Regions from separate parts of the Eubacterium sp. AF17-7 genome, predicted to be linked through region 2. Evidence: predicted binding sites of a transcription regulator. Region 2 holds the regulator's gene; the other holds the start of a gene.
The links. The regulator NrdR, encoded in region 2, represses ribonucleotide reductase genes. The targets are predictions, from matches to a motif close to CACNANATNTNGTG.
Positions count from the first base shown of each region.

Region 1: a site for NrdR is predicted at 5,459-5,472, ahead of nrdD (anaerobic ribonucleoside-triphosphate reductase). Genes of this name have one in related genera too.

Region 1 is NZ_QTWU01000005.1:35,758-51,476, reverse strand. It holds gene DWW96_RS06740 (PTS fructose transporter subunit IIA) at 1-211, opposite strand, end outside; gene DWW96_RS06735 (PTS system mannose/fructose/sorbose family transporter subunit IID) at 312-1,118, opposite strand; gene DWW96_RS06730 (PTS sugar transporter subunit IIC) at 1,105-1,878, opposite strand; gene DWW96_RS06725 (PTS sugar transporter subunit IIB) at 1,900-2,379, opposite strand; gene DWW96_RS06720 (Cof-type HAD-IIB family hydrolase) at 2,430-3,254, opposite strand; gene DWW96_RS06715 (PucR family transcriptional regulator) at 3,622-4,632, shown strand; gene DWW96_RS06710 (acyl-CoA thioesterase) at 4,823-5,308, shown strand; gene nrdD (anaerobic ribonucleoside-triphosphate reductase) at 5,704-7,833, shown strand; gene nrdG (anaerobic ribonucleoside-triphosphate reductase activating protein) at 7,920-8,462, shown strand; gene dut (dUTP diphosphatase) at 8,487-8,930, shown strand; gene spoIIP (stage II sporulation protein P) at 8,994-10,271, opposite strand; gene gpr (GPR endopeptidase) at 10,352-11,281, opposite strand; gene rpsT (30S ribosomal protein S20) at 11,495-11,758, shown strand; gene DWW96_RS06675 (discoidin domain-containing protein) at 11,925-15,719, opposite strand, start outside.
Region 2 is NZ_QTWU01000004.1:156,074-171,792, reverse strand. It holds gene aroD (type I 3-dehydroquinate dehydratase) at 1-937, opposite strand, end outside; gene DWW96_RS06535 (shikimate dehydrogenase) at 1,344-2,210, shown strand; gene DWW96_RS06530 (YqeG family HAD IIIA-type phosphatase) at 2,402-2,917, opposite strand; gene nrdR (transcriptional regulator NrdR) at 3,007-3,456, opposite strand; gene DWW96_RS06520 (PRC-barrel domain-containing protein) at 3,519-3,782, opposite strand; gene sigG (RNA polymerase sporulation sigma factor SigG) at 3,962-4,738, opposite strand; gene sigE (RNA polymerase sporulation sigma factor SigE) at 4,838-5,539, opposite strand; gene DWW96_RS06505 (sigma-E processing peptidase SpoIIGA) at 5,630-6,535, opposite strand; gene pdxT (pyridoxal 5'-phosphate synthase glutaminase subunit PdxT) at 6,702-7,274, opposite strand; gene pdxS (pyridoxal 5'-phosphate synthase lyase subunit PdxS) at 7,335-8,210, opposite strand; gene DWW96_RS06490 (hypothetical protein) at 8,420-9,706, opposite strand; gene DWW96_RS06485 (ABC transporter ATP-binding protein) at 9,694-10,602, opposite strand; gene DWW96_RS06480 (GntR family transcriptional regulator) at 10,602-10,979, opposite strand; gene ftsZ (cell division protein FtsZ) at 11,110-12,228, opposite strand; gene DWW96_RS06470 (cell division protein FtsQ/DivIB) at 12,399-13,592, opposite strand; gene DWW96_RS06465 (putative peptidoglycan glycosyltransferase FtsW) at 13,615-14,802, opposite strand; gene mraY (phospho-N-acetylmuramoyl-pentapeptide-transferase) at 14,842-15,719, opposite strand, start outside.

The DNA of each region.
Region 1 (15,719 bases), on a different contig from region 2:
CACTTCCTGCTAAGACATCTGTCATTACAACGACCTTATCTTCTTTTGAAAATTTATCAAAGACTTTTTTAATTTCCTCTTCAATATTATAATTTTCCGTTACATAAGCCGAAATAGCATATACGTTTTCATTTACGGATGTTAAAAATTCTACTGTTTCCTTTAACCCATCTGCCATTCTATAATGTGATGCAAAAATATATCTAACCATAATTCCTCTCTCAACCTAAAAAATATTATCTTTTTCTAAAGGAAATTTCCCACAAAGAAATATACCTATTTCAATGTGTAGAAATTTCCCATTAGATATGTTATGCCAACAGTCCAGTTGCAGCACCTATACACCCAATAACTAATAAGCCTAAAATTATATATGTCAATTTAACGCCTTTTTTCAGCAATTTATAAACCACTACTGTTAAAGCCAACGGTAACATACAAGGTAATATTGCATCTAAAATATCTGTTTGTATATTCATAGACACATCTCCGTACTTAAACTTTAGCCCTGTTGTCATTGTTACTACACTTGGAATCATTGCTCCTACTACAAACAATCCTAAAATCGAAGCACATTCAGTAAAAGCATTTAACTTATTACCTATTGCTGAAATAAAGCTTGCTCCTAACTTATATCCATAATTCCACCACGATAGTCTCCAAATATAGAACACAACATATAATGTACACCATATAATTAATCCTATAGGGTTACCTTTAGTTCCCATATAACCGGCTATAGAACCAAATATTGTAGGTAATAATATCCATCCTAAAGAATCACCTACTCCAGCTAAAGGTCCCATTAGTCCTACTTTAAGTGACTGAACTGCATCCAAAGCCTCAAGTCCGTCTTTATCTTCCATTGCTAATCCAGCACCTAAAAGCAATCCATGAAAATATGGCATTGTATTATAATACTTAAACTGATTCATCATTGCCTTCTGATAATCATCATCATCAGGATAAATTTTTCTTAGTGCCTTTGCCTCTGCAAATGCTACTGCACCTCCAAGCTGTGTTTCATAATTAAACAGATTTACATTAATCCATGATCTTAATGCACAACGTCTTAAATCTTTTTTAGTCAATACTGGTGTTCTATCACTCATCTTCATCGAACCCTCCTTCCACAGAAACTGTTTCAGTTGTCGAAACAGCCTGTCTCTTGTAATACTCGTATGCTACTGCTGCACCTACAATAGCCACAGGCAATACACTCAAATTCATATATGCAACCAGCACAAAGCCAATTGCTACAAAGCCTATGTATTTCTTCGTAGGCATATATGTAAGTAACATTCCAATACCAATAACAGGTAACATTCCACATGCTATTGTTAATCCCCCTGTAAACCATTTTGGCATTGAATTAACTATAAAATCTGTTACATTTTCACCAAACGCTAAAATAATAAGTGTTGGTAAAGCTGCACTTAAGAAAAATAAAACAGGTCCTAAGTAAAGAATCCTCTCCATTTTTTTAAATTTATTTTCCATACAATATTTCTGTGCTTTTCTCACAACAAATCCATTAAGAATTTTTGCAATTACATCCATTTGCACTCCTAATGCTCCAGCTGCTATACCTACTGCAATTCCCACTGACATATCCTGCCCCGTGTGAATTGTAAGTGCAGTTGCAACTACCGCTGCCATTCCATAATTAGGAACACTTGAGCCACCAATTGCTGCCACACCAAGTGACATCAACTGTATACTTGCGCCAACTATCAAAGCAGTCTTCGGATCACCCATAACAGCACCTACCAGCACTGCATAAAACATATAATTGTCTGTTATAATCTGAGGACCATAGTTGTCTAAATACTGTAATCCTGCTATTACTGCCGCTGCGATTACAAATCCTATTGCCATTGTTTTTTCCTCCTACTTTCTTTATATTAATTTTTCCAACGGTTCAGGTTTATCATTTGGAACATACTGAACTAAAACTCTCGTGCCTTTTTCCATGATTTTTTTAAAGACAGATTCATCCTTTTTTTTCACATAAGCCCTTTTACTTACTTTTATACTTTCTGTATTTTCAGGCACTTCTGTTCCACCTAAAATTAGCGTTCCAATCTCATTTCCGTCCTCAATCAAATCTAAAATTATCTGCGGATCATTACATACAACAAAGACTTTCTGCCCATTGTATTTACCATTTTTAAAATTGGTATATGCAGTTTCTCTATTGATAATTGATAAAGAAACCCCCGACGGTTTTCCTATTCGCATTGCCTCCTTTAGCATTGGCGTATTAGCCGTTTTGTCATCAATTACCATAACTCTGTTTGCACCGGACTTTGGTGTCCACTGAGAAGCTACTATTCCATGTAACAATCTGTTGTCTAATCTTGCTAATGAAATTCCCATAATTTTCTCCTTTCCTGCTTTTAGTTTTTTTATTTTTAAATACATTCGTATCAACGAATTTCTCTATAAATATCCATAAGAAACTTTCCTACACCATCATTATTATTTTCTGTAATAACATACTTTGCACACTTTTTAACCTCATCTAAAGCATTTCCCATTGCCACTGGAATTCCTGCATAATTAAGCATTGATATGTCACTTTCGCTATCTCCAATTGCAACTACGCTTTTCCTATTAATTCCCAACTGTTCACATAACCACCCTAAAGCTATACCCTTACTAGTTTTTTTTGAACATGCTTCAACAGCCAATATGTTAGACTGCATAATTATTATTTTCTTATACTTATTCTTCAACCTCTTAATTTTTTTCACATCGCCAGGGCTGTTAAGTAATGTTCCTATTTTTTCAGGAATAATATTTTTCTCCATTATAATATCTATCAAACTTTCTTCATTCACACCTGATACTTCAAAAAATTCAGCAAACGTATTCAGTAAAAAATTTGTTATATTTTTTGTTGAATAATAAATTTTTTCGTTACTTACAAAATATGTAAATATTTGATATCTTTCCAATTCTTTTATTAAATCAATTGATTCAAATAAATCCATTGAAACTACTCTTAGATTTTTCTGTTTAACGCAATCTTTTATAATTCCACCATTCTCTCCAATAAAATATCTGATTCCAATTGGTTCAAGTTTCTTCTGAACAATATCATCATTTGACATCCTTCCGGATGTTGGCACAATGTATATACCTTTACTTATAATTTTCTCCATAACACGCATACTTTCAGGGGAAATCTTTTTGTTGTCATTTAATAGCGTGCCATCTAAATCTAATGCTATTAATTCTATTTTCTGCATGCAACCTCCTTATAATATGTTTTCACCTTCTTTTTAGTATATTCAAATATTAACACACAATTTCTGCATTTTATAGCATATAAAGCATAATATCATACTTTATTTTTGTGCTTACAGCACAATTTTATTGTGTTATAATGTATAATTATGAATACATTTTCGTGTATTAATCTGGCAAATCCGATTTTCTTCCCTAATGATTTAAAGGCAAAAAAGTCATAAAGTCTTTATCATAAAAAGAAATATATCTGATAATTAGGTTCTTTTATAACAATACCAAACTTAAAGACATATCATAAACTGCTATTTTATGCAGATTATGATATGTCACAAGCGCCTAATAAATACTTAAAAAGGAGATATTATCATGTCACTGACACTTGAATATTTTTATCAAAAAACAAGCACCAAATATAATTTAAAATTATTGACTACTTCTGTGAATCTTAATAAAGAAATAACTTGGGTATACCTTTTAGACGATATAAATAACAGTTCTTTTGTAAGAGGTGGAGAACTAATTATCACAACCGGTCTAACTACTAAATGCACTCAGAAACTAGACCATCTAATAAACGCGGCTTACATCAAAGGTTCCTGTGGTTTACTAATCAATACTGGTATGTATATTAAAGATGTTCCCTCTCGAATAATCGAATTTGGGGAAAAAAATAATTTTCCTATTTTTTCAATGCCATGGGACACTCATATAGCTGATATAATGCAGGAATATTGTAACGAAATTATTTCCGAGCAAAAAGTTGTTTTGCAAAAAAACAGTGTATTTCTAAGAAGTATTTTACGTTCTTCTTTAAAAGAAGATATACAGATTCTTAATCAATTCATAGGCTTTAGAGTTGTTGCCAGTAAAATACCTTTAACCATTCTACATTTTGCACAAATTGAACTTGATAATATTCATTATTATATTTGTTCCACTAATAGCATTATTTCTACCGATTGTAATATAGGCTTAAGTAATCATATTGAATCAATTGATTCAATGTACCAATACTATATGCAAGCCTATAAGGCTTTAAAAGTTTCATTTATAAAAGGACAAAATCTAATGCATTTTTCTGACATTGGACTTTACGACATATCTCTTTCTATTGATGACAAGTATGTTTGTGAATATGCCCATAAACTGCTTTCACCATTAAATGATAGTGAACTCTTAAATACTTTTCGTGTATATCTAGAATGTAATGGAAGCGTTAATTTAGTTGCTAATAAACTTTTTGTTCACAGAAATACAATTAATTATCGCATTCATCAGATAAAGGAGCAGTTATGCTTAGATTTAGACATACCTGAAAACAGATTAAAATATCTTCTTGCACTCTACATATGCGATTGTGATAATATTAACTTTTAATAATTATCTGCATAATTGAAATTTAACCTGAATTATTCGCAGAACAGACAGTATCTGAACTGACAATTGAACCATGAATATGAAAATTAATCCTTGCAGCCACTTTTACGGCATAGTCACGAATAATTCAGTATTAACAGTATTAACAATATTAATGATTAATTAACTATACAAAGGAGCGTGTTTATATATGAATAGAAAAAATATTAATGGAAAAACAGTTTCTTTTTCAAGGACTGAGCAGGTACATGTAATAAAGCCATGTGATTTAAATGGTGGCGGTCGTTTATTTGGTGGAGCATTACTTTCCATGCTTGATGAAATTGCCGGAATTGTTGCAAAGCGCCATTCCGGTTGCAATAATGTAACAACTGCTGCAATCGACCATTTAGACTTTAAAGATGGAGCCTATGTAAATGATTTGCTGGTAATTATCGGTTATGTAACATATACCGGAAACACTTCAATGGAAGTTCGCATAGATACTTATGTTGAAAATAATGAAGGAATGCGTCACCCTATTAACAGAGCTTTCTTTGTAATGGTTGCAATGGGCGCTAATAACAGACCAACAAAAGTTCCACCGCTTATCATTGAAAATGAATTTCAGCAGGCCGAGTGGGACTGTGCCCTTAAACGAAAAGAAAACCGAATCAAGATGAAGAATGATTTTTAATTTCATTCACATATGCAATATATTTTTCTCTTTAAATTTATAATTGCATTCAAATAAAATATATTTCACTTAATTAAATTAATTTATTTTTCACTTGACAATTTTTTATTTTCTGTTCCATCCCATTATTAAAGGCTCTCTTTTCTCAAACACTATATATTGTGTTTTTGTTTTTTAATTTTCGCAATATTTTGTAGACATTCGTTTAGCTTAGTGCTATAATCTAATGCATGCGAAAGAGTTAAACACCTTACTTGATTATCATAGTTTAACACATCGCTTTTTTATTGCCTAAAAACACAATGTATTTAATTGTGTTTAATATAGAACAGCATTATTATCGTATTTTTAATGCTGTATACATGATATATGAAAAGAAAGAAGGAACGAAAAAAATGATAAGTGTTATTAAACGTGACGGTCATAGAGCTACTTATGATCGTAACAAAATTGTATCAGCTATTCAGAAGGCGAACACAGAAGTCGACCAGGAAGAAAGAATTAGTGAGGAACAGATTTATAATATATTAGCTTCTATTGAAAACCGTGGTTTTGATGAGATGGCAGTTGAAGATATTCAGGATATTATTGAGCAGAAGCTTATGGCCGAGAAGAAATTTGTTCTTGCAAAAACATACATCATTTATCGTTATACAAGAGAACTTGTTAGAAAAGCCAATACTACTGATGATTCTATTCTTGCATTAATTGGTAATACTAATAAGGATGTTATGGAAGAGAATTCAAATAAGAATGCTGTAGTTGCATCAACTCAGCGTGACTTAATTGCCGGTGAAGTTTCAAGGGATTTAACAAGAAGAGTTTTACTTCCTGAAAAGATTTCTAAAGCTCACGATGAAGGAATTCTTCATTTCCATGATTCAGACTATTATTTGCAACCTATTTTTAACTGCTGCTTAATCAATATAGGAGATATGCTTGATAACGGAACTGTTATCAACGGAAAATTAATTGAAAGTCCTAAGAGTTTTCAGGTTGCATGTACTGTAATGACTCAGATTATTGCAAGCGTTGCAAGCAGTCAGTACGGTGGACAGTCTGTAGACATTAAGCATTTAGGAAAATATCTCCGTAAAAGCCGTGAAAAATATACAAGAAATTATCTTTCAAAATATGGAGATAAGGTTGACCCTGAGACATTAGAATCATTTGTAAATGACAGACTTTATGATGAATTAAAGTCAGGTGTTCAGACAATCCAGTATCAGATTAATACTTTAATGACAACTAACGGTCAGTCACCATTTGTTACTCTTTTCTTAAACATCGATGAAAATGATGAATATGTAGATGAAGTAGCAATGATTGTTGAAGAGATTTTAAGACAGCGTTATGAGGGAATTAAAAATGAACAGGGTGTTTACGTTACTCCTGCTTTCCCTAAACTTATATATGTTTTAGATGAACATAACTGCTTAAAGGGTGGCAAATACGACTACATTACTAAGATGGCTGTTAAATGTTCTTCTAAGAGAATGTATCCTGACTATATTTCAGCTAAGAAAATGCGTGAAAATTACGAAGGACAGGTATTCTCATGTATGGGTTGCCGTTCTTTCCTTTCTCCTTGGAAAGATGAAAATGGTAATTACAAATGGGAAGGTCGTTTCAACCAGGGTGTTGTAAGTATTAACCTTCCACAGATTGGTATTATTTCAGGACAGGATGAAGAAAAATTCTGGCCACTTCTTGAAGAGAGATTATCTCTTTGCTTTGAAGCACTTATGTGCAGACATCATGCATTAGAAGGTACACTTTCTAACGTCAGCCCAATTCATTGGCAGTATGGTGCTATTGCAAGACTTGGTAAAAATGAACCTATTGATAAATTATTACACGATGGTTATTCAACTATTTCTCTTGGTTACATTGGTTTATATGAAGTAACTAAATTAGTTAAAGGAGTTAGCCATACAGACCCTAAGGGACTTGATTTTGCATTGCGTGTTATGAAACGTTTAAGAGCTGCTTGTGATTCATGGAAAGAAAACACAGGTATTGCATTTGGTTTATACGGAACACCTGCTGAATCATTATGTTATAGATTTGCAAGAATTGATAAAGAAAAATTTGGCGATATCAAGGATGTTACAGATAAGGGTTATTATACTAATTCTTACCATGTTGATGTTCGTGAAAAGATTGATGCTTTCAGCAAATTTACTTTTGAAAGTCAGTTCCAGTCTATTTCTTCAGGTGGTGCTATTTCATATGTTGAAATACCTAACATGCGTAACAACCTTGAAGCTCTTGAAGAATTAGTTAAATTTATATACGATAACATACAGTACGCTGAATTTAACACTAAATCAGATTATTGTCATGTATGCGGATATGACGGAGAAATTATTATTAATGATGATGGCGAATGGGAATGCCCACAGTGTCACAACAAAGATCATTCTAAAATGAATGTAACAAGAAGAACTTGCGGTTATTTAGGTGAGAACTTCTGGAATGTTGGTAAGACAAAAGAAATTAAAGCACGAGTTTTACATTTATAGTAACATATATTTCCTACAGGGCCTTTGCAATTAATTTGGCGAAGGCCCATTTTAATGTATTATTTCAATAAATTTGGAGGTTGCTTATGAATTACGCAGATATTAAGCGTTATGATGTTGCTAACGGTCCCGGAGTAAGAGTTTCCGTGTTTGTTAGTGGCTGTACTCACAGATGTCCCGGTTGTTTTAACGAAGAAGCTTGGGACTTTAACTTTGGAAAACCTTTTACACAGGAAACAATTGATTATATAATAGATTTGCTTAAACCTGATTTCTACAAAGGTATTACGTTTCTTGGTGGTGAACCTTTAGAACACGTAAATCAGCAGGGGCTTCTTCCTCTTGCAAGAAAGATTCGTGAAGTATATCCTGAAAAATCAATTTGGTGTTTTACAGGATATGATTTTGAAAAAGATGTACTCGGTCGAATGATTAATGAATGGCCTGAAACTAAAGAACTTCTTTCTTACATAGATGTTTTAGTTGATGGTGAATTTATCGAAGCTCAAAAAGACTTATCTTTAGTATTTAAAGGTTCAGCTAATCAAAGACATATATTAGTTCAGGAATCAATGAAATCCGGCTCTCTTGTATTATGGGAAAAACCGGAATATATTACTAACTTTTAATATTCATTATGAAAGGATTTAACTATGACAGCAAATATTAATATTAAGAAACTTAAAGATTCAGCAGTCATTCCAACATACGGCTCTGAATGGGCTGCCGGAGCTGATTTGTATGCATGCCTTGATACACCGGCAACAATTCTTCCAGGAAATACTGTTTTCATTCCAACAGGTATCGCTCTTGAAATTCCTGTAGGTTATGCAGGACTTATTTATGCCCGCAGTGGTCTTTCCTGCAAACAAGGTTTGGCTCCTGCAAACAAAGTAGGTGTTATTGACGCTGACTATCGTGGTGAAATTATTGTTGCTCTTCATAATCATGGTGATTCTGCAAAAACTGTAGAACCCGGCGATAGAATTGCTCAAATGGTCATCACTCCATTTTTAACAGCTAACTTTATCGAAACAGATGAATTAAACGATACTGTTCGTGGTGAAGGTGGTTTTGGTTCCAGCGGAAAAAACTAAATAAAATAACGCTAAGTTATATGGCATCTTCAATTTTTATACAAAAATCGAAGATGCCATTCTTTATTCTCCCCGCATTACTTTATCTATCAGTACAGCAAGAGGTTCTGCTGCATTTACGGCCTCCTGATATGTATTTGTCTGAGCGCCAATTTCAATAAGCATACACTGTCTGCACACTCCAAGGTTATATTCATATGCATTAATGTAATTTCGTCGTGTAAAATCAGGATAATAAGCTTCCGCAGCTAATTTCATCTGGAGCGTAAGTGCTAGATTTTCAAATAAATAATCATTATGCAAATAGCTTATATCTCCACTTTCCTTAAATCTTGACATTCCATTTAAAAACATTATTTTAGCTGTTGGTTTTCCATTTATTTCTGTCACAAGATGGGTATTGTCATTTACGCCATCCCTATGTATATCCAACACCAAAGATATTGAAGGATTGTCTTTTAATATCTTTTTTACACCTTTTTCAGACTGGGTATAGGCTTCATTTCTATCAAGTACGCCATTTACAATATCATATGTTGTTTTATCGTGGATTACATTGTATCCAAATTGTTTTGATAATACTTTTTCCAATCTGTTTCCCACACCTATGATGGTTGTATTTTTATCCTCTGAATTACTATTTGAAAATGTCTCCATGGAATGTGTATGATAAATTAATATCTGAGGCTTTTTATTATTTCCTTTTATTTTAAATTTTTCGCTTAACGCCTTATCAAGTGGCATATCACTTTCTCTTATTGTAGTAGCTGCTGTAACAGTGTAAAATCTTTCAATGACTTTTTTAAACGAGCCTAAATTATCCTTTGTATATTTTGTGCCTGTCATTTTAGGTATTGGAACTAATTCTTTCTTCGCTTCTTCTACTTTTGTCTGTGGTTGTGTAGTTGTCTCTTCCACGGTTTCTAGTTGCGTCGTTTCCGGTTGTTCAGTTGCATTAACTTTATCATAAATTAACTGCACAACCTGTTTATATCCCGGGTCATTTGTATCATAAGAATATTCACTTCCATTTATATACTCTGTTACTACCGATTCTAAAATTTGTTTCTTCATTTCTTCTGACAAATCACCATGATTCTCCATATATATCATATACTGCGTTAATATGCTTGTATTTTCAATAATTTCTCCCACAAGAAAATTGGCTGTCTGCACGGCAGCCTCATTAATATTTTCTTTTGCTTTGTCTTTAACAAATGTATTAATGCATTTACTTGCTATATATATACTCAATACTATAATCAGTACTGACACAATTACCTGAAATGTCTTTTCTTTTACATTTAATCGCCATCCGTTTACATGTATTCCCTGCTGCACGCTATCACCTCAACATTTTATATTGATTAGCAGTATAATGGTAAAAACCTTTATCCCCACAATCATTATATGCAGCATGTTTATAATCTATTTATTGAATTTGCAATTATGGTACTTAGATTGTCTACAATTTCATCGACGTCTTTCGGCGTAACAAACATCTGTCCTATATCCTCTGTCATAATTTCTGCAAATAACTGATATTTTTCTTCAACAGTAAAATCCTCAAACACTTTTTGAAGACAGTTATTTTCCATATTCTGCGACAATAGATATATCAACTTATCCATCGTATCATTAACAATCGTAACACTATGCACAACCATAGGAACACCTATTGCTATTACTGTGCATCCAAGATTTTCCCTATTTAACCCCTCTCTATTATTTCCTATTCCTGAACCCGGTATAATTCCTGTGTCAGTAAGCTGAATTGTAGTTGTAACACGTGAAATATTTCTTGCCGCAAGTGAATCAATCGCTATTATCAAATCAGGCTTCATTTCATCTACTATACCCTTTACTATTGAGAATGTTTCCATTCCTGTCTGTGCAAGGACTCCCGGTGAAATACAATATATGTTTTTTCTTATTTGAACTAATGAGGCAGTTCTTGGTCCTATTGCATCAGGTGTAGCCTGAGCATTTCCTAATCCTACTATTAAAATAGCTTCAGGTCTTTTGTCTTTTCCGATATTTGCGTTAATTAAATGTCCTATATTTTTCAATAATTCGTCTGAAATTTTTTTCTGGTTATATTTATCATCTTCTTTGGCATACTTTGTTTCTATAGTAATATAATGCCCTTTTGGCTTTCCCATGACTTTAGCACCTTTTTCAGTTTTAATATTTACGAGAGTTGTTGTCATTTTAAGTTCATCATTATACTTTTTCTTTAACTCAACTCCATCTATCTCAACATTATCTTTAAATTTTTCACGTTCTTCTAAAGCTAAATCTGTATATATATCCACTCTATCTTCTCTATTTTTAAATCCTTTAAACTTCATATTATTCACCTTCACATTTTTTATTTATTTTGTGCAAATAATTGTAATTTATTATTCAAAAATATATTGACATTACATGCTCAATATCATAGAATACTAGTTGATGTCTGTGTCATACGTCCGCAAATCCAATGGCACAGATGGTGAAACTATTTAATTCCTAATCTCTCTCAAGGGAATTAAGAAACTTATTATTTCACGGAGGTGGACACGATGGCTAACATTAAGTCAGCAAAGAAAAGAATTCTTGTTAATCAGACAAGATATGAAAGAAACAAATCAGTTAAATCTGCAATCAAGACAGCTACTAAGAAAGTAGAAGCTGCTGTAGCTAACAAAGACAAAGAAACAGCTCAGGCAGAATTAATTAAGGCAATCAAGCTTATTGAAACAGCTGGTTCAAAGGGAGTATTCCACAAGAACAACGTTGCTAGAAAAGTTTCAAGATTAACAAAAGCAGTTAACTCAATTGCTTAATTATTAATAAAAAGAAGCTGTGGCTCTATTTATTAGAGTTACAGCTTCTTTTTTAATTCATACTTTTTTTACTTTCTTATACAACAAAGCTGCCTCTTTAATGAGACAGCTCTGTATTTATTAATATTTTTTAATTAACTATTATCAGGTTTTGTAATTATTAGTTCTATTTACTTCTAATTTTTCTAACCTTACTGTATTTTCCGTATACTTTCTTTCCGTTTACAATTACATATGCACGTACTTTTATATAGTATACTTTGTTACTCTTAATCTTTGTAAGAACTTTCTTAGTCTTGTTATTCTTCTTTACGTTAACTTTTGAAGCTTTCTTAAATTTCTTATTTGTTGCGTAACTAATTTCATAACCTTTTGCTTTCTTGTTCTTCTTCCATGTTACAGTAACTTTTGTCTTCTTAGCAGAAATTTTAACTTTCTTAACTTTTGCAGGTGATTTTACAGATGAACCATCAGTTAATGTTCCTGTTGTTACTTCCTGGTTTGATGAACCTGTTGTAGTAACATCCGGTTTCTTAGTAGTTGTTTCTTCTGTCTTTTTAGTTGTAGTTTCTTCTACCTTAGTTATTGTAGATTCTTCTACGTTACCTGTAGTTGTTTCTTCTACATCACCTGTAGTTGTTTCTTCTACATCACCTGTAGTTGTTTCTTCCGGTGTTGTTGTTTCTTCTTCTTTTGCCTTTGAGCCTAAAACTTCTATTTCTGCAAGACCAACTGCTGTTGTTGAATCTGAAACTTTATCTACAACAAATTTAATATTTTTAACAACTTTTTCTTCACCTAAATTGATAATCTTAACAGAACCATCATTTGGAAGTTCTCCAACTTCAATTCTTGTTCCATCATCTAATTCTAAATGTGATGCTGTTATCTGATCATCTGTGTTTGGTCTGTCATAAAGTTTAATTGTTGAAACTTTGTACTCTTCATTGAAAGCAAGATTTAACCAAGCTCCTGCTCCTTCGTTCTTTGTTACCCATTCAGCCCATGGGAATCTTGTATGAAGATTTGCAAGTCCTGTTGCATAACCATCTGCAATACCATCAACTGCCTTAACTGCACTCTGGTCATCCCATCTGCTGTCACTACTGTTTTCACTTGATGCAGTAATGTCTGCAAATAATCCAATACTATTTGTTTCATGTTTATAGAATACTTCGTTAACCTTTGAGAATGAAGCAATCCAGTTGTAGTATTCTGTTGTATACTCACGAAGTGCCTTATCCTTTAAGTTATACTTAAATGGTCCCTGACGCATGCTGTATGGAGTTAATACGTTTTCTCTTTCGCTCCAGTTAAGCATTGTCTTTTCTTCAAGACCATCAAGGTGCTGCCAAGCTCCTAAATATGTGTTAAGTTCTTTGCCCCAACCGTAGTTACCCTGATCTTTAGGATATACTTCATCAGTCATATGGCTATGGATAATAGCTTCGTGAACTGTTGGCTGGAATTTATCGTTTTCCTTCTGGATATTCTTAATAGCTTCATTACCGAATAATCCAAAGTATGCATGGTCATAATGCATATCGTATCTTGATGTCATATAAACATCTGTTGGGTTAACACTCTTCATTACACTTTCAAGGTCTGCTAAGAAGTTAGCACGTGTGTATGAAGCATGTTCTCCTGTCATAAGATAATGATAATCATTTCTTACACTTTCATCACCATATGTTTTTGTTACACCATTTCTTGAAGATATAACTTTATTATCATCTGCAATGAAAATATTATATACAAAACTGTCTGTAAATGCTGTTGTGTACTGTCCAACACCCATACCACCGTTATCTGCATAGCCTAAGAAGTACAAGTGATCTGTTGGTACACCGATTGTATTTAATGCATTTACTGTATCTCTGATTCTTAATTTACCATGGTCTACACCACTGTAATCTCCGTTTGTTGCATATACAACGTAAACTTCGTCGCCATTTGCAACAGCTCTGTTCATAACACCACCTGCCATTAACATTTCATCATCTTCGTGAGGTGCCATTACTAAGATTCTCTTATGATGTTTAACTTTTGCGTCAACACCGTCAAAGTGTACTTCTGAAACTTTTGCAGTCATACCCTTTTCGAACTGGAACTTAATTCCTGTAATTTCGTCTTTTGATGCTGATACAACTTTTCCTGAATCTTTTGAATCACATGAACCTGCTTCAACCCATCCTTCAGATGTGTTAACCAATACTTTGTATGGTGCAGCTTCGCCTTCAAAATCAACGCTGAAGTTTTCAATATTGTATTCTCTGTCTAAACCGATTGTTAATGATGGATTTTCATCATCAGCATCAGGTGTCCATGTTGTGTTTGCATCTCTATCTGTAACATTTTCTCCATCCTTAGATGATGAAACTGTTACCGGCTGGCTGTATGCCAAGTCAATATCAATGTTCTGTCCTTTTTCAGTAAGAACAATCTTGTTTTCTTCTTCAGGATTGATTACTTCTTCACCTAAAACTTTTACTTCACCAATTGCAGGCCAAACTGCTACTCTTGACTCTTTGTGAAGTGGTAACTGTGTTAATGTTACACGAACATATTGGTATTTGTTATTTGCATATTCTGCTGCAATCTTACCATACTGTTCCTTTGAGAAATCAGTGTTAGCTGTATTATCCCATAACATATCCCAGCTACTCTTATCATTTGAACCTTCTACCTTATACTGCCATGCCTGACCGTAAGCCGGTGTTGTTGCCGCCTGAGCATCTTCAAGTGTAGGAAGTACTTCATGTTCAAATACTAAGTCAAATGCCTGAATCTGCTGAGCCTTACCAAGGTCAACCATCCACCAAGCACCTTCTTTTTCTGAATCTCCGTCGCCTACCCAAAGTGTTCCGTCGTTTCCGTCAATTGCATTTGCAGGATCTCTACTTACTGTTGAAGCTGTTGCTTCTCCATCAAGTGCAAAGTTAGTAAGTTCTTTTGGTCTGTATACGTTAAACTCTGCTACTGCAGGCCATGCATCTTCAATAGTATCTCCAAATGTAAATCTAACATATGAGTATTTCTTTTCTGTTATAGATTCATCTAAAGTTACTTTCTGTGTAGATGCAACTTCTTCATTTGCTGTCTGATCCCAGATAACATCCCAGTTAGTCTTGTCTGTTGAAGCTTCTACTTTATATTTCCATGCTGATTTAGCTTTATCACCACCGAAAGTAACATCTAATTTTTCGATATTATAACTTCCGTCTAAATCTACAACAAAGTTTGCTCTGTCTTCTGTAACTGTATCACCCTGATTTGACCAACCATTTGAAATCCACATTGTTGTTTCATCACCATCCACAATGTTTGATCCTACGCATCCAGGATCCCAATCACTCTGAGATGATGTAGTTACAGTCTTATCAAGTGAAATATTAGTTTCTGTATCTGAAATTCTTTTCTTCTTTGATAAAACAATGTTATCAAACTTAACCTGATCTACACCATTATCTGACTTAATCACGATGTATGTTGCAGGAACCTGTTTCTTAAAGTTAGTTGTAAATGTCTGCTTCTTGCCTGTTACCGTAAATGTCTCGCTTTCTTCTCCTGCTTCAACCTTTACAGTAGCTGTTCCTTTAGCACAATATGCTTCAAAACTTGTTAAAGCATACTTGTCAGGAATAGCTATTTTGTTAGCCTGTTCTTCATTAGTATATGAAGTAGCCCATAATTTACCGTCTGTTACGTTCCAACCACGGTTACCGAAGTCACAGTTAGAATATACACCTGTTAATGCTCCGTTATTGCAATCATCAAAATCTAATAAAATCTTTCCTTCACCAAGGTCTTCTTTAATACCACTGTTGTAGCTGTTATCAGCACCAATGTTTGGCTTAACAAATGATTTTACTTCGTTTCCGTAGAAATCCTGTCCGCCATTGTCGATAACTGAAATACCCTGGTCAATAACTGTTGCTCCATCTTTAAGTTTGTATCCGTC
Region 2 (15,719 bases):
TTTCAAGTTTTCTAAAATATTCTTCCCCATTTTTTTCAAATATATCACTTATAGACATATTTTCCTGTTCTTCTATGTATTTATCAATATCAACAACCGGCATTCCTGTAATATAGCCTAACGCATTTGATATTGTAGTTTTTCCCGTGCCCATAAAGCCAATCATAAATATATTTTTATCTTTGATATCATCACAATTAATACCTAATATATTTCTAACCTGTTTAATTGTCATTTGTCCCGGTGCTGATGTATTTACACCTGCCGCAAATGTTATTACTGAGCCTGTTGTCTTTCCACATACTCTTGTTACTGCGCCTAATTCTCCCATTGACATTGTAACTATAGGTGCTATCATTTTTTCATTTGCCTCAATAGAACCATATACGAGTTCCTTAACATCCTCTTCGCAACTTGGCATTACTGCCATTTTACATATATCTGCTCCAAGTTCTTCCATCGTCATTAATGTTTCCACTATCTTTTCTCTTGACGGCGTTTCATTAAAATGATGATTTGAACCAATTACTTTTGCTCCCGCCTTATGTATTTCCTCTATCATATCTAAGGCAATTGAATCTTTAGAGTAGGCTTCTACATCTATTAATTCAGCCAGTCCTGTCTTAGCTACCTGAACATTCAAATCATAATAACTGTTGTTTGAGATAAATTTTTTTCCACCTTCGCCATCTGTTCTGAAAGTAAAGATTAATGGTATATCTTTAATTACCTCACGCAAATCTATCAGCATATTCTCCACTTCATCAATATAAACGCTGTCAAAGAAATCACATCTCCATTCGATTATATCCGGATTCATCTCCACAACTTTTTTTGCCTGTTCTATCACTTCATCGTGATTTTCGCCTACTATCGGTACGCACACTTTGGGGTGACCGTCGCTAAGTTCAAGGTTTCCGACCTTAATTTGTTTCATTTTTCTTCTAATTCCTTTTTCGGAATTATTCCTCCTTTTACATTATTTGCCATCTGTTTAAATTACGGCATTTGACGTACATTATAACATATATGATTTTTATATAAAAGAGCAAAAATGTCTAAATGACATTTGCATAACTAACTAAAACTTTCTAAATGCTGTTTGTTATTGAAGTTATTTTACATTTACACGCAGTAATAGCGTATATCATTTAGAAAAATACCCGGCATTTATTAAAACCCACTTCCATTTGTTTTCAAATTTATGTATCATAATATATGGTGTTGAATTAATTCAGCATATATCAACTAAATTAGAATTATAAAAGTATCCAACAATAACCGTAATAAAGTTTATTGAACAAAAATATACCGGCTCAAATAATTACAACGGAGGTACTACAATGGAAAATATAAATATTACAGGGTCAACAAAACTTACAGGACTTCTTGGCAGTCCTGTTGCACATAGCAAATCACCCGCAATGCACAATGAAGCCTTTCGACTTTTAGGTTTAGATTATGTATATTTATGCTTTGATGTGGATGAAAATAATATGGAATCAGCAGTTGAAGGTCTACGAACATTAGGAGTTTCCGGATTCAACTGTACAATGCCTGACAAAATAAAAATGTGGGAATTATGTGATGATTTATCTCTTGCAGCAAAGTTAATAGGTGCTGTAAACACAGTTGTTAATCAAGACGGAAAATTTATTGGTCACAATACTGACGGAATTGGATATATGCAATCTGTTAAGGATGCCGGATTTGATATAATTGGAGGTAAAATGACATTAATGGGTGCCGGTGGTGCTGCATCTTCAATTCTTGTTCAGGCTGCAATAGATGGCGTGAAAGAAATCGATGTTTACAACAGACCCGGAACTAATTTTGATAAAGCTCAGATTTTAATTGACAAGTTGAATAAAGTTACTTCAGCTAAAGTTTCTCTCTATGATTTAAATGACGAAACTTCTTTAAAGAAGTCATTGGATTCAAGCACAATTTTAACTAACGGAACTTCTCTTGGTATGGCGCCAAATACCTACTCTTGTGTTATTAAAGACAGTTCCTTTTTACATCCTGAATTAATTGTTTCTGATATTGTTTATAACCCACTCGAAACAAAACTTATGAAAATGAGTAAAGAAATAGGTTGCCCTGTATTCAATGGTTTATATATGCTTTTATATCAGGGGGCTGAAGCCTTTAAGCTTTGGACAGGGAAAGAAATGCCTGTTAATGAAATCAAATCAAAGTTTTTTTAGAAATATTATCAATTAATTTTGAACAATAAATTTTAAAATGAATTATTTTATTCATTACGGATGATATAATTTTTTCAATATCATCCGTAATTTTTTTATTATTCAATAAAACAAATCTCACATTTTCAATATTTATATAATTTAGGGTTGTATAATCAATTTATCAGACTCATATAAACTTATGATTTATACTATTTACTCATATCGGTTTTAGACATTTTCTTTTTCCAACGCCATAAAATAAATTTTTCAGGAATTCTTTTTAAAACTATTTGAATTTCTTCTTTTTTATCGATTTTTTTAACCATCACACTCTGGATTCCTGTTCTGTTTGCGCCATACACATCTGTGAATATCTGGTCGCCTACAAATATTGTAGAATCTACATCTGTGTGCATTAATTCCATCGCTTTTTTATAGTTCCTAGTTGAAGGTTTATGTGCATCAAATATGTATTTTGACTTAACTGCATAAGCGAATGGCTCAACTCTTGGTTCCTGGTTATTTGAAATAAGACACGTATCAAGTCCTATTTTTCTTAATTTTTCAAAAAATTCAATACTCTTATCTGTAGCGGGATGTCCATGAGGAACTAATGTATTGTCAATATCAAATATCACTCCTCTTATCCCCTGTTTATAATACATGTCAAAATCTATATCTTCTACAGAATTTACATATTCATTTGGGTAAAATCTTTCAAGCATATTTTTCTCCTGCGTTCTATCTTTACTTAACTATGTTTCCACATCATCCAGATGCTCTAATTTAAAATATTTCTACATCATAAGATGCACTAATTTAAAAACTTCTTTAACTCATCCATAAATGTATTTACATCTTTAAATTCTCTATATACAGAAGCAAATCTTACATATGCAACCTGGTCTAATTCTTTTATTTTATCCATAACGATTTCACCGATCTCATTACTTGAAATCTCTTTTTCTTCTTTATTAAATATCTCTGCCTCTATTTCTTCAACCGTAGATACTATCTGATCATAAGATACAGGTCTTTTATGACATGAACGTACAATTCCCCTCTCTATCTTGCTTCTATCATAAGGTTCTCTGTTATCATCCTTCTTTATAACGATAAGCGGTATTGTTTCTACTTTTTCATATGTAGTAAAACGCTTACCACATACCTCACATTGTCTTCGGCGTCTGATAGAATTATTCTCTTCTGCCGGTCTTGAATCAATTACCTTTGTATTTTCTTCTCCACAAAATGGACACTTCATATTCTGCCTCCTAATACTTAATTCCAGTCATAAATTGATTATAAAAAGAATTAGTTATCTGGTCAAGACGTTTTGTACTTATGCTTTACATCATCTAAGTCTACACTAACCAAAATAATATCATCCCCAATCTGCTTTACACATTTTACAGGAATTATATATTCAAAATCGCTACATATAAGATTACAGAATTTTGTAGGCCCGGGCACAATCAGTGCTTCTATACATCCTGTGCAAATATCAAATTCCAAGTCTTCTACCGAGCCTATCATTTTACAGTCACAACAATTAATTACTTCTTTCTGTTTTAACTCACATATTCTCATTTTTGCTCTGCAGTCTTTTTTTTATTTTATGAGAAAAATTTATATTTTATGATTATATCTTATATAGTGTTTTATTATTTTAACTGATATATTATTTTGTATTTCCATGTCATCTATTTTTTTATCATTATTACATATATTGCCTTACATTTTTATCCCATATAGCGTTTTATCACTCCTTATCGCATATAATGCTTCATTGCCTTTATCGCATTTTTTTCAAGTCTGCTTACCTGTGCCTGAGAAATTCCTATTTCATCAGCTATTTCCATTTGTGTTTTTCCCTTAAAAAATCTTAAGTCTATTATTTCTTTTTCTCTTTCCGGTAGCCCTTTAATTGCTTCAGCAAGAGCTATTCTATCTACCCATTTTTCTTCTTTATTTTTTTTATCACTTATCTGGTCCATCACATACAAAGTATCTCCTCCCTGGTCATATACCGGGTCAAATAAAGATACCGGACTTTGTATTGCATCTAAGGCATATATAACTTCTTCAGATGTAGCTCCAATTTCTTTGGATATTTCACTTATGGTTGGTTCTTTATTGCTTGTCTTCATTATACGCTCTTTAGCATAAATAGCTTTATACGCTGTATCTTTTATCGACCTGCTTACTCTGATTGATGCATTATCTCTTAAAAATCTCTTTAGTTCTCCTGCAATCATAGGTACTGCATAAGTTGAAAACTTTACATTTAATGTGTCATCAAAATTGTCAACTGCTTTTATAAGTCCAACGCATCCAATCTGAAACAAATCATCCATATTTTCATTGCTTCCCGAAAATCTCTGAATAATACTTAGCACAAGTCTCAAATTCCCCTGAATGTACCTTTCCCTTGCTTCTTTGTTTCCTTTTTTTATCTCTTTAAAAAGTTCAGTTTTTTCTTCATTTGTCAGTAACGGTAATTGTGTCGTGTTTACTCCACTTATTTCCACTTTAAAAAGAGCCATATTTTCCTCCAAATCATTCAATTACTTCTTATCAACAAACAAATATTTGTCAATTTGTATTACATTTAAATGATTAACAAAAACACGGCTCTTTATACATTATTCATATTTTACAATTTCTTTTTTTAGTCGATTCATTATCTTTTTTTCTAATCTTGATATGTACGATTGTGATATTCCAAGAAAATCTGCGACTTCCTTCTGTGTCATCTCCTCCCCATCTTTATTATTTAGTCCAAATCTCATTTCCACTATTGATTTTTCACGTTTATTTAATTTTTCAATTGCTTTTTTTAACAGACTTTTCTCCACTTCATTTTCAAGTCCTCTTGATATAACGTCCTCATCTGTTCCAAGAATGTCCGAAAGCAAAAGTTCATTACCATCCCAGTCAACATTTAAAGGCTCATCTATAGATACTTCAAGTTTTGTTTTATTGTTTCTTCTCAAATACATTAGTATTTCATTTTCAATACAACGTGATGCATATGTAGCAAGTTTTATGTTTTTATCTGTCTTAAACGTATTTATTCCTTTAATAAGACCAATTGTTCCTATTGATATCAAATCTTCTACGCCTACCCCTGTATTATCAAATTTTTTTGCTATGTATACAACCAGTCTCAAATTATGTTCTATCAACATTCTTCTTGCTGATTCATCATTTTCATTTATTAATTTTTCTAGCTGTTTCGCCTCTTCTTCACCCTCAAGTGGAGCCGGAAGCACATCCGGTCCTCCGATATAATGTACTTCATTAGACTCATCTGAAAGTATCCATCTGGTAAGCACAGGAATCACATTTAAATTTTTAAGCAATTTTTCTCTCCTCTCTTTTATTTTTAATTGTGGACATGCATTGCAATTTCGCAATCATCTATTTACTTTGTTTCAAAATTGTGAGCGTGTATTACAATTCTCGCAATCGCCTATTTGTTTTTGATTTGTTTCACTATTATGTAGAATAAATTCAGAATTTAAAAGCATCTGATATTTTTTATCGTTATTAAACATTCCTTTATAAATTCCTAATACCGGATTTGAAATTTTCAAATTAATGTCTCTATTTTTAATTTCCATATAATCAACAGTAATTCCCGTCAATATTCCATTTTGACTTCCAACTGATTTGAATGGAATAAGAAAACATTTCTCATTTCCGGTTAAAATTTGTTTTATTACATTGTATTGCAAAACAGATACCGGTCTGCCTTTGTACGGTTCTCTTAAACTATTTCCTGTATCTTCTAAAGCGACTGTTTCTATCTTTGAATCGCCATTTACAATTCGTACATTATACAGATTTTTGCGGATCTTGAGTTTGTTTAGCATTTGATAAACTGCCACCTTCATTAACAGACATCCAATTACTATTCCAAACATCAGCATTAGTACATTTAATTTTTTGTGTTCCTGTGTTTTTGCCTGTGCCACTGTTTTCCCCCAAAAACTATAGCTGCTAAGCATTGATACCACCCCATTCAACACAAAAGTAACACAATATACAACAGTCAGCATTTTTATTCCAGATAACTTTCTGTTATTAAACGCAATTCCGGTCATTATGTATGGGACAACCAGCCATGTAAATAATATTTGCAACACTCCGTATTTTACTTTAAGCACTAATATTATTACACTGTAAGTTGCTCCAAATAAAGCTGCGATAACACATCTGATTGCTGTTCGTACCTCTATTTTTCCTTTAAAGTTAAGTATCTGTTTTGCAACAACTAAAATAATAAAATCCATTAGAAAGTTTATTGCAAAATACACGTCTACATATATTACATGCATCCTTCACCTCCAAATGGTAAAGCCATTATATACTTAAATCCCCGAAAAATTTGTCGAACTCTCGTGTAATAAAAAAATACATTTACAAAAAATGTAAATGTATTTTTCTTAAAACGTAAAATCTGATTTCATGACATCTTTAATCTTTAATAAATAAAAGTAAATTTTATTTATTATTTATTATCATATCTACGAAATATTTATGTATTTTATCACTCTCATTTAATTCAGGATGAAATGACATTGCTAACATATTATTGTATTTTACGGCTACAATTTTTTCATTTACCACAGCTATAATTTCTGTGCCACATTTAACTGCTTCCACATATGGAGCCCTGATAAATGTCATTGGGACCTTTCCTATCCCCTTCATTTCTTCTTCCGTATAAAAGCTGCCTAATTGTCTTCCATAAGCATTTCTCTTTACTTTTACAGGCAACAGTCCTAAATGAACTTTATCATCATTTGCTATTTCTTCAGCTAAAAGTATCATTCCTGCACATGTTGCAAGTACCGGAAGTCCTTTTTTTATTTTATTTTTTATTTCGTCTTCCATTCCAAGTTCTTTGATTAATTTACCCTGAACTGTACTCTCTCCCCCTGGAAGTATAATGCCATCAAATTCTTTATCCAAATCTTCTTTTTTACGAAGTTCAATGCATTCTACCCCTAACTTTTCAAGCATTTTTTCATGTTCTATAAATGCGCCCTGCACTGCAAGTACTGCAACTTTCATTGTATGCCTCCTTACATTTTAGTATCAGATATAATCTAAAATTTACATTTTAAAATTATATTATTCTCCTCTTTTTGCCATTAAAAGTTCAATTTCCTGCTCGTTAATTCCAACCATGGCCTCACCTAAATCTTCTGATAATTCAGCAAGCATTTCATAATCATTGTAGTTTGTTACAGCCTTTACTATAGCCTGAGCACGTTTCTTAGGATTTCCTGATTTAAATATACCTGATCCTACAAATACACCTTCTGCTCCTAACTGCATCATTAAAGCTGCATCTGCAGGAGTTGCAACTCCACCTGCTGCAAAGTTAACAACCGGAAGTCTGTGATTTTCATGAACATATAATACTAAATCATATGGAACTCTTAATTCTTTTGCTACTTCGTATAATTCATCTTCTCTCATTGATCCGATTCTGGCAATTTCCTGATTCATCATTCTCATATGACGCACTGCCTGAACAACATCACCTGTTCCAGGTTCTCCTTTTGTTCTAATCATTGAAGCACCTTCATTGATTCTTCTTAAAGCTTCTCCTAAATCCTTTGCGCCACATACGAATGGAACATTAAATTTTGTCTTATCAATATGGAATACATCATCTGCCGGTGATAACACTTCACTTTCATCTATGTAATCGATTTCAATTGCTTCTAAAATCTGAGCTTCAGCAAAATGACCGATTCTGCACTTTGCCATGACAGGAATTGAAACTGCTTCCTGAATTCCTTTAATCATTGCAGGGTCACTCATTCTTGCTACACCACCTGCTGCTCTAATATCTGCCGGAATTCTTTCAAGTGCCATTACCGCACATGCTCCTGCTTCTTCTGCTATCTTTGCCTGTTCCGGTGTTGTAACATCCATAATTACTCCACCCTTTAACATCTGTGCTAATTCCTTATTAAGTTCATATCTTTTATTTGCCATTTTTGCTCTCCTTATAATACCTTTATTTGTATTTATTTTTAGGATTACAAACGCGTCTGTAAATTCAACCTATTCTCTTTTATATTTAGGCTTCTAATTTGATATATCTTTTTTACTTTTACATAATACAAAAAAACTGATACTGTCTAAATATCCATTTTAGCATTTTTAGACAATACCAGTTTTTATTTATTACTATAATTTATGTTTTAATCCCATCCTACACTTTCTTCCTGCTCTATATTTTTTTCAGGAAGATATACATTTACTTCATAACTTGAAAAACAGTAATTTTCAACATCAGTATTATACGAATTAATATTGTGATTAAATATATTTGTATAATTACCTAAAAATACATCATTAGACAATATTAAATACATTTTATTTTTTCGTTTGCTTTTTATATAAAGTTTATTATTCTTTATGTATACATCAAATTCCAAATCTTCATATATATCCTTAACATTATCTTTAGGTATCTCCGGTGCATGTCTTACTATTTCTACATAAGGCTTGGTTTCTCCATTATCCGATGCTGAAACTGTATAACCATGTATCATCATTTGATTTTCAATGTCATCATCAATGCTAATCTTTACATCATTTGAAATGTTTAATTGATATCTTTTAGTTTCTACCGGATTATCATCATAAGTATTAACATTTTCAAAAGTTATATACGATATTCCCATAATTGCTGCCATCAGTACAATTCCAAATAATACTGCACTAATTGCTTTATTATCAATTTTTCTATCTTTAACATTTACTTCAAGCCAAAATCCCGCACTAAAACAAACAACTGATGTAATTAATATTTTACATATGTATAAGCATATATTATTTTCAACACAATAAAAGTTAATTACAGCCTTTGCTATATCAAAAATAATATTATTTTTCTGCCAAATAAAAACCGATACAAATAATGCAATTATTATTACAGAAGCTAATATACTTTTTCTAAATATTGTACTAATTAACTGCATAATACATATAATAAACACTATCAACATTATTCCTGCAATAAAAAATAGCAATACATTTTTTACTACCATTTCATCAACAATAACTAATTTATCATTATAATGTTCTATCAGTTTTGCTACTCCATATCCTAATACCATATTTATCATACATTGTGACAACCACAATATTCCTATTGTATTCATTGCTAAAAAATGGGATAAATATATGGTTTTACTATTACATGGATAACTATTCACATACCCTTTATAAAAAGAAGATGTATATGTCATTACCACTATAAATATAATAGGCAAAGCAATTGCAAACTTTCCGGACAGTCCCACATAATCGAATATTACATCCCTATTTTCTTGGTCAAAATTATATACCAAAAGGCTCAAGATCCAATCTATTTCCATGCAGAACGTTACCGGTATTATAAGCATCATTATTTGTTTTACTTTAAACATCCTGAGTCGTAATTTATACAAATCTAATACATTTTTACGCTCTATTTTTCCCATAATTTTTCTAAATCCTCTCCTAAATTTACAGTTGTCCTATACATATAAAATTCTTCTGCGGATAATCTTTCTGCGATAAGTCCCTTATCTTTAATATCATCCATAACCGCTTTACTGAAATCTTCTTCCACAACAGCCATATTATTAGTCTCACATAATTGTTTAAAAATAACTTTCTTATCTTTTACAAATTCAGTTACCTGCTGTCTTGTTCCTTTTACCTTAAATGCTTTATGTTTCATTTCATCTACATCGCCATTATAAAGAATCTGTCCAGCCCCAATCATACATATATTTGCAAGTATATTTTCCATCTCTGATAGCAAATGACTTGAAATTAATATTGTTCTTGGATATTCTATATAATCACGTAATATAATATCGTATATCTGTTTTCTTCTTACAGAATCCGCTCCCGATACAGGTTCATCTAAAATTGTAATTTCTGCTCTTGAAGCAATTGCACATATAAAATTAAATATTGTTGTCTGACCTTTCGACAAACGTCCTATCCTTTTGTTCTGTTCTATATCAAAAACATCCATTAACTTATTTGCAAAATTAATATCAAAATTCTTATACATTAATTTATGATATTGAAGTATATCTTTTAACTTTGATCTGCTCTCAGTATTATAAGTGCTTGATGCATAGATTATTTTATTAGCAGTCTCAATGTCAGTTGCCGGATCCCTGTCATCAATTAATACACTTCCTTCATCGGGACTGAGTTTTCCTGCTATAAGCTTCATCAATGTTGTCTTTCCTTCACCATTTCTTCCAACTATTCCAACTATTTGTCCCGGTGCTATGCTAACATTTAAACCATTGAATATCTTTTTACTTTTATATCCATATCCAAATTTCAGATTTTCTATTTTAATCTCATTACTCATTACTGCCCTATCTCCTTATATTTTTCTTCTATCAGCTCAATCACTTCCTGTTTAGACATCGATAATCTTTTTCCCCAGCGAACCAGGTCATCTACTATCTTAGTCATCTCTTCTTTTCGTTTTCTGTCTTCAACAAGTTTTTTAGCATTAACTGCAATGGTCATTGCCTGACCTCTTTTCTTAATTAAAATTCCTCTGTTGACAAGAAGATTTATTCCCTTTGCAGCTGTTGCCGGATTAACATGCAATTCCTTTGCCAAAACCAATTGTGAATAACATGATTCTCCTTCTTCGAGTTTACCTGATAAAATATCGTCTTCTATAGCATCTGCAATTTGAACATAAATAGGGACCATACTATTTTCATTAATATCCATTATGTTTCTCCTACTACATTACTCATATAATGTAGCATAGTTGTAGTGTAGTTATTTGTCAAGTTGAACGCAAAAAGAGACAGACCTATATCAAATACGAGTCTGTCTCTTTTATATATTTTAATCTAATTTATTTGTTCTGTAAGAAATCAGGAATCTTTAATTCTCTTGGTTCTACTGTTGGCTGTGGTTTTATCGGCTGGCTTGATGTAAATGGCTTAATTGTTGATGCACCTGATATTCCACCAAAAGGTCTTGTTGTTTTTCCTGTTGCAAATGGATTAGCTGTGATTGCACTACCCTGATCAATTCCTGTAGCCATAACAGTAATTGAACATTCATCAGGATATGTATCATCATAGCGAACACCAAAGATGATATTAGCATCTTCACCTGCTAATTCCTGAACATAACTTGCTGCTTCATTAGCTTCAAAGAGTGATACATCACCTGTAATATTAACGATAACGTGCTTAGCACCTTCAATTGTTGTTTCAAGTAATGGAGATGTTACAGCCATCTGAACTGCTTCGTTAGCTTTTTCATCACCACTTGCTGAACCGATACCGATATGTGCAATACCTGCATCTCTCATAACTGTCTGTACATCAGCAAAGTCAAGGTTAATTAATGCAGGTACATTAATTAAGTCTGTAATACCCTGTACTGACTGCTGTAATACTTCATCAGCTTTCTTTAATGCTTCAGGCATTGTTGTTCTTCTATCAACGATTTCAAGTAATTTATCATTAGGAATAACAATTAAAGTATCAACATTTTCCTTTAATCTTTCTACTCCTGCTAATGCATTGTTCATTCTTGTCTTAGCTTCAAATCTAAATGGCTTTGTAACAACACCTACTGTAAGTACGCCCTGTTCCTTAGCGATTCTTGCAACAACAGGTGCAGCTCCTGTACCTGTTCCACCGCCCATACCACAAGTAACAAACACCATGTCTGCTCCCTTGATTAACTGAGCTAATTCTTCAACATTCTCTTCTGCTGCTGCTTCACCAACTTCAGGCTTAGCTCCTGCACCAAGTCCCTTAGTTACCTTTTCACCAATCTGTAATGTTGTTGGTGCTTTACATCTCTTTAATGCCTGTGCATCTGTATTTACACCAATAAATTCTACTCCACCTATATTTTCATCTATCATACGGTTAACAGCATTATTACCTGCGCCACCAACGCCTATAACGATAATCTTTGCAACTGCTTCTGTTTCATTTGTTGTGATTTCTATCAAGAGCTTGTCCTCCTTCGTTTCATTTCATTCATTATTCTCGATACTCTAACTCAATTAGTATACAACAATGTAGACAAAAAATCTACTTCATTGCATATATTATATATAATATATTCGTTTGAAAAAAATATCAACAAATTTTTTTACAAAATAATAATATTTTTAAATTTTTACCGTTCAACTGCTGTAGTTTCTTCATTTGTTGCTTCATTTGTTGCTTCATTACTTACCGGATTACTATTATTTTGTGTTTCATCCTGATTTGTACTATCCACACTCTCACTTTCACTCTGGGATGATGTCTTAGTTTCATTTTCCTTTAAAGTATATCCGCTTCCATCTGTACTCAAAGACTTCATGTTAAGAGTTCCTTTATACTTAAGAAGTCCTCCATCAATCATATCACTCAAATCTATCATTTTTTCATTTAAGTCTCTGCCTTTTCCAAATTCAATTTTTACTTTCTTTATGTAAATAGAAGCCTGTCCATCTTCTGTAATTTCAATTTTCTTTACATTAAAGTTATATTTCTGAATTGCCTGGGAAACAGTCAGTAGCAAATCATATACATCTTCATCTTTAACTTCAAATTTTTCATACAATTTAGGATTATTAATTTCGATTCCAACAACATTTGGAATACCTTTTATTTTCTCGGTAGCTAATTTTTCTATAACACCGTCTCTGTCAAAATAAATATATATGCCATCTTTTTCCACATAACCAATTAGACTTTTTTCATATACCGATATTTGAAGTTTTGATGGTGACTTCATTTTGACATCATATTTATCTAAAAACGGAATTTCCACTTTTCCCATTCCGGTTTTCGCTTTTAACCAGAATACAAATGTATTTTTATTTTTTCCATCTTTAAATATGTAATCCGTCAATTCCTGCTGTGTGTATATTTCATTTCCTTTCATTTCTACGGAATTTAATTTAAAGCCAAAATATATAATGCAAAATACCGCTGCCACAACTGCAGAAATACTTAAAACAACTTTAAGCACCTTTCTTAAAGTTCTTGTTGCCTTTCTAAATCGCATTTTACGTATTCTTTTTTTACTTTCTTTTTGAATACGCCTTTCTTCTTTCTCCTCGTTCTTTCTTGCTCTTTCCTGTGCTTTTTTCTGCAGAATTCTCTCTTTTTCTTCTGCCTTTTTAGCCTGAAGTTTTTTCTTTCTCTGTTCCTGACGTCTTAGCTCTTCCTGACGTCTTTCATTTCTTTCTCTATTTTCTCTTTCGTTTCTTCGTCTTTGTTCGGTTCTTTCCGCCTGCTGATGATTTTTTATCTGCGTCTGATGTCGATGTTGACGCTGTTTTTTCATCTGCGCACGTTTTCTATCCATTTTTCTGCTCATAAAACTGCATCAACTCCTTTTCTTATTGTATTCTCTTAATCTGTTTTGAGACAGCTAATACAAGTGACATTTCATATAACAGGAACAATATTGATGTTCCTCCATAACTTATAAACGGAAGGGATACACCTGTGTTCGGGATTGAATTTGTTACAACCGCTATGTTAAGCACTACCTGAACTGATATTTGTGCCATAACACCAACAACCAATAATGACGAAAATAAATCCGGTGCATTTCCTGCTATAATTCTCATTCTTCTTATTATAAATGCAAATAAAACAATAATTGCAACTGCTCCAAACAATCCTAATTCTTCGCATACAATTGAAAAAATCATATCATTTGCACTTTCAGGAACAAAACCAAGTTTCTGTGCACTCTGTCCTAATCCTTTACCAAATAATCCTCCTGAACCTATGGCATACAATCCCTGAAGCACCTGAAATCCACCATCAGCCGCATTATCTTCTGGATTTAGCCATACCGAAATACGATTCAATCTAAATCCATCACCATGTAATGTTAAATATGCTCCCATTGGAATTGCTGCTAATGCTACAAGAAATATCGCCTGTTTAACAAATTTCTTTGGCACACCTACTACTAAAATCATAATAGCCGGTATTGTTGCAATTATAATGGCTGAACTTAAGTTAGATGTTAATACCATGATTGAAAGTGTCGCTACAATTGTATAACTATATACGCGCCATATGTTTCTGTAATCCTTTAACGCCTTTTGTGAACATTTTGACAACAGACTTGCAGTAAGCACTATAACCGTAAATTTTACAAATTCTGCCGGCTGGAAAGAAAATATTCCATATCCTAACCATCTTTTTGCACCATTTCTTTCGATTCCAAGAGGTGTTGCCACAACCATTACAACACAAACAATAGAAACTATGTACATTGGCATTGCCATTCTATTCATAAGTGTTATAAAAAACTTTGAATTTTTTATAACAAACCAACCTACAACCCCTCCTGCAATAGTAAATATAATTTCTCTTTTTACATAATAACTTGCATCGCCTTTAGCTAGCTGAGCCGAATAGGAACTTGCACTATAAAGTAATACAAATCCAAGGCAAATCAAAAAAATTAAAACGCATAAAAGGCTATAGTCAAAATAATTTACAGATTTCTTTTCTTTTTTAGTTTTAACAATTTCATCTTCTGAAACTGAATTGTACTCTGTTTTCATATTTACTCCTTTCTAAGCGTTTTAATTTATATTGTCATTTTATAATGCTACATATCCTAAAAGGCATAATACTGCTGTTATAACTGTAAATGCTGCAACTATCTGTGTTTCCATATATCCACATTTTTCAAAATGATGATGTATTGGTGTCATTTTGAAAATTCTTCTTCCCTGACCATATATTTTCTTTGTTATTTTGAAATATGTAACCTGCATCATAACTGTTACTATTTCCATGAGATAAATAAATGCAACTATCAAAATAAATAATGGCATTTTCATCATATATGCTGTTGCAGCAACAAATCCGCCAAGTGCTAAGGAACCTGTGTCTCCCATAAATACTCTTGCAGGATATACATTGAATAATAAGAATCCCATTAATGCACCTGCTAAAGCTGCTGTAACTGGTGCTATTCCACTATTTGTTCCTATTGAAACCACCATGAAAAATACTGCTATCATTAATGTAACACTTGTGGCCAATCCATCTAAACCATCTGTAAAATTAGCTCCATTTACAGTTCCTAATACAACGAAGAACAGCATTGGTATAAACAACCATCCCATGTCAACTGTCTGACCATGTGTAAATGGAATTATAATTTCTGTTCCCATTCCTGAATATTTTACCATATAAAATGCGAATATTGCTGTGATAACAATTTCACACAACATTTTCTGTATCTGATTTAAGCCTTCATTTCTCTTCATAACTACTTTAATGAAGTCATCTAAAAATCCTACAATTCCAAATCCTATTGTTACAAATAATATTGGAACAATCTTTGGATAATCTTTTATAAAAAACAAAGATGTTACGATTAAACTAAATAAAATAATCATTCCACCCATTGTAGGTGTTCCTGCTTTGCTTTTATGACTCTCCGGTCCTTCTTCTCTAATATACTGTCCAA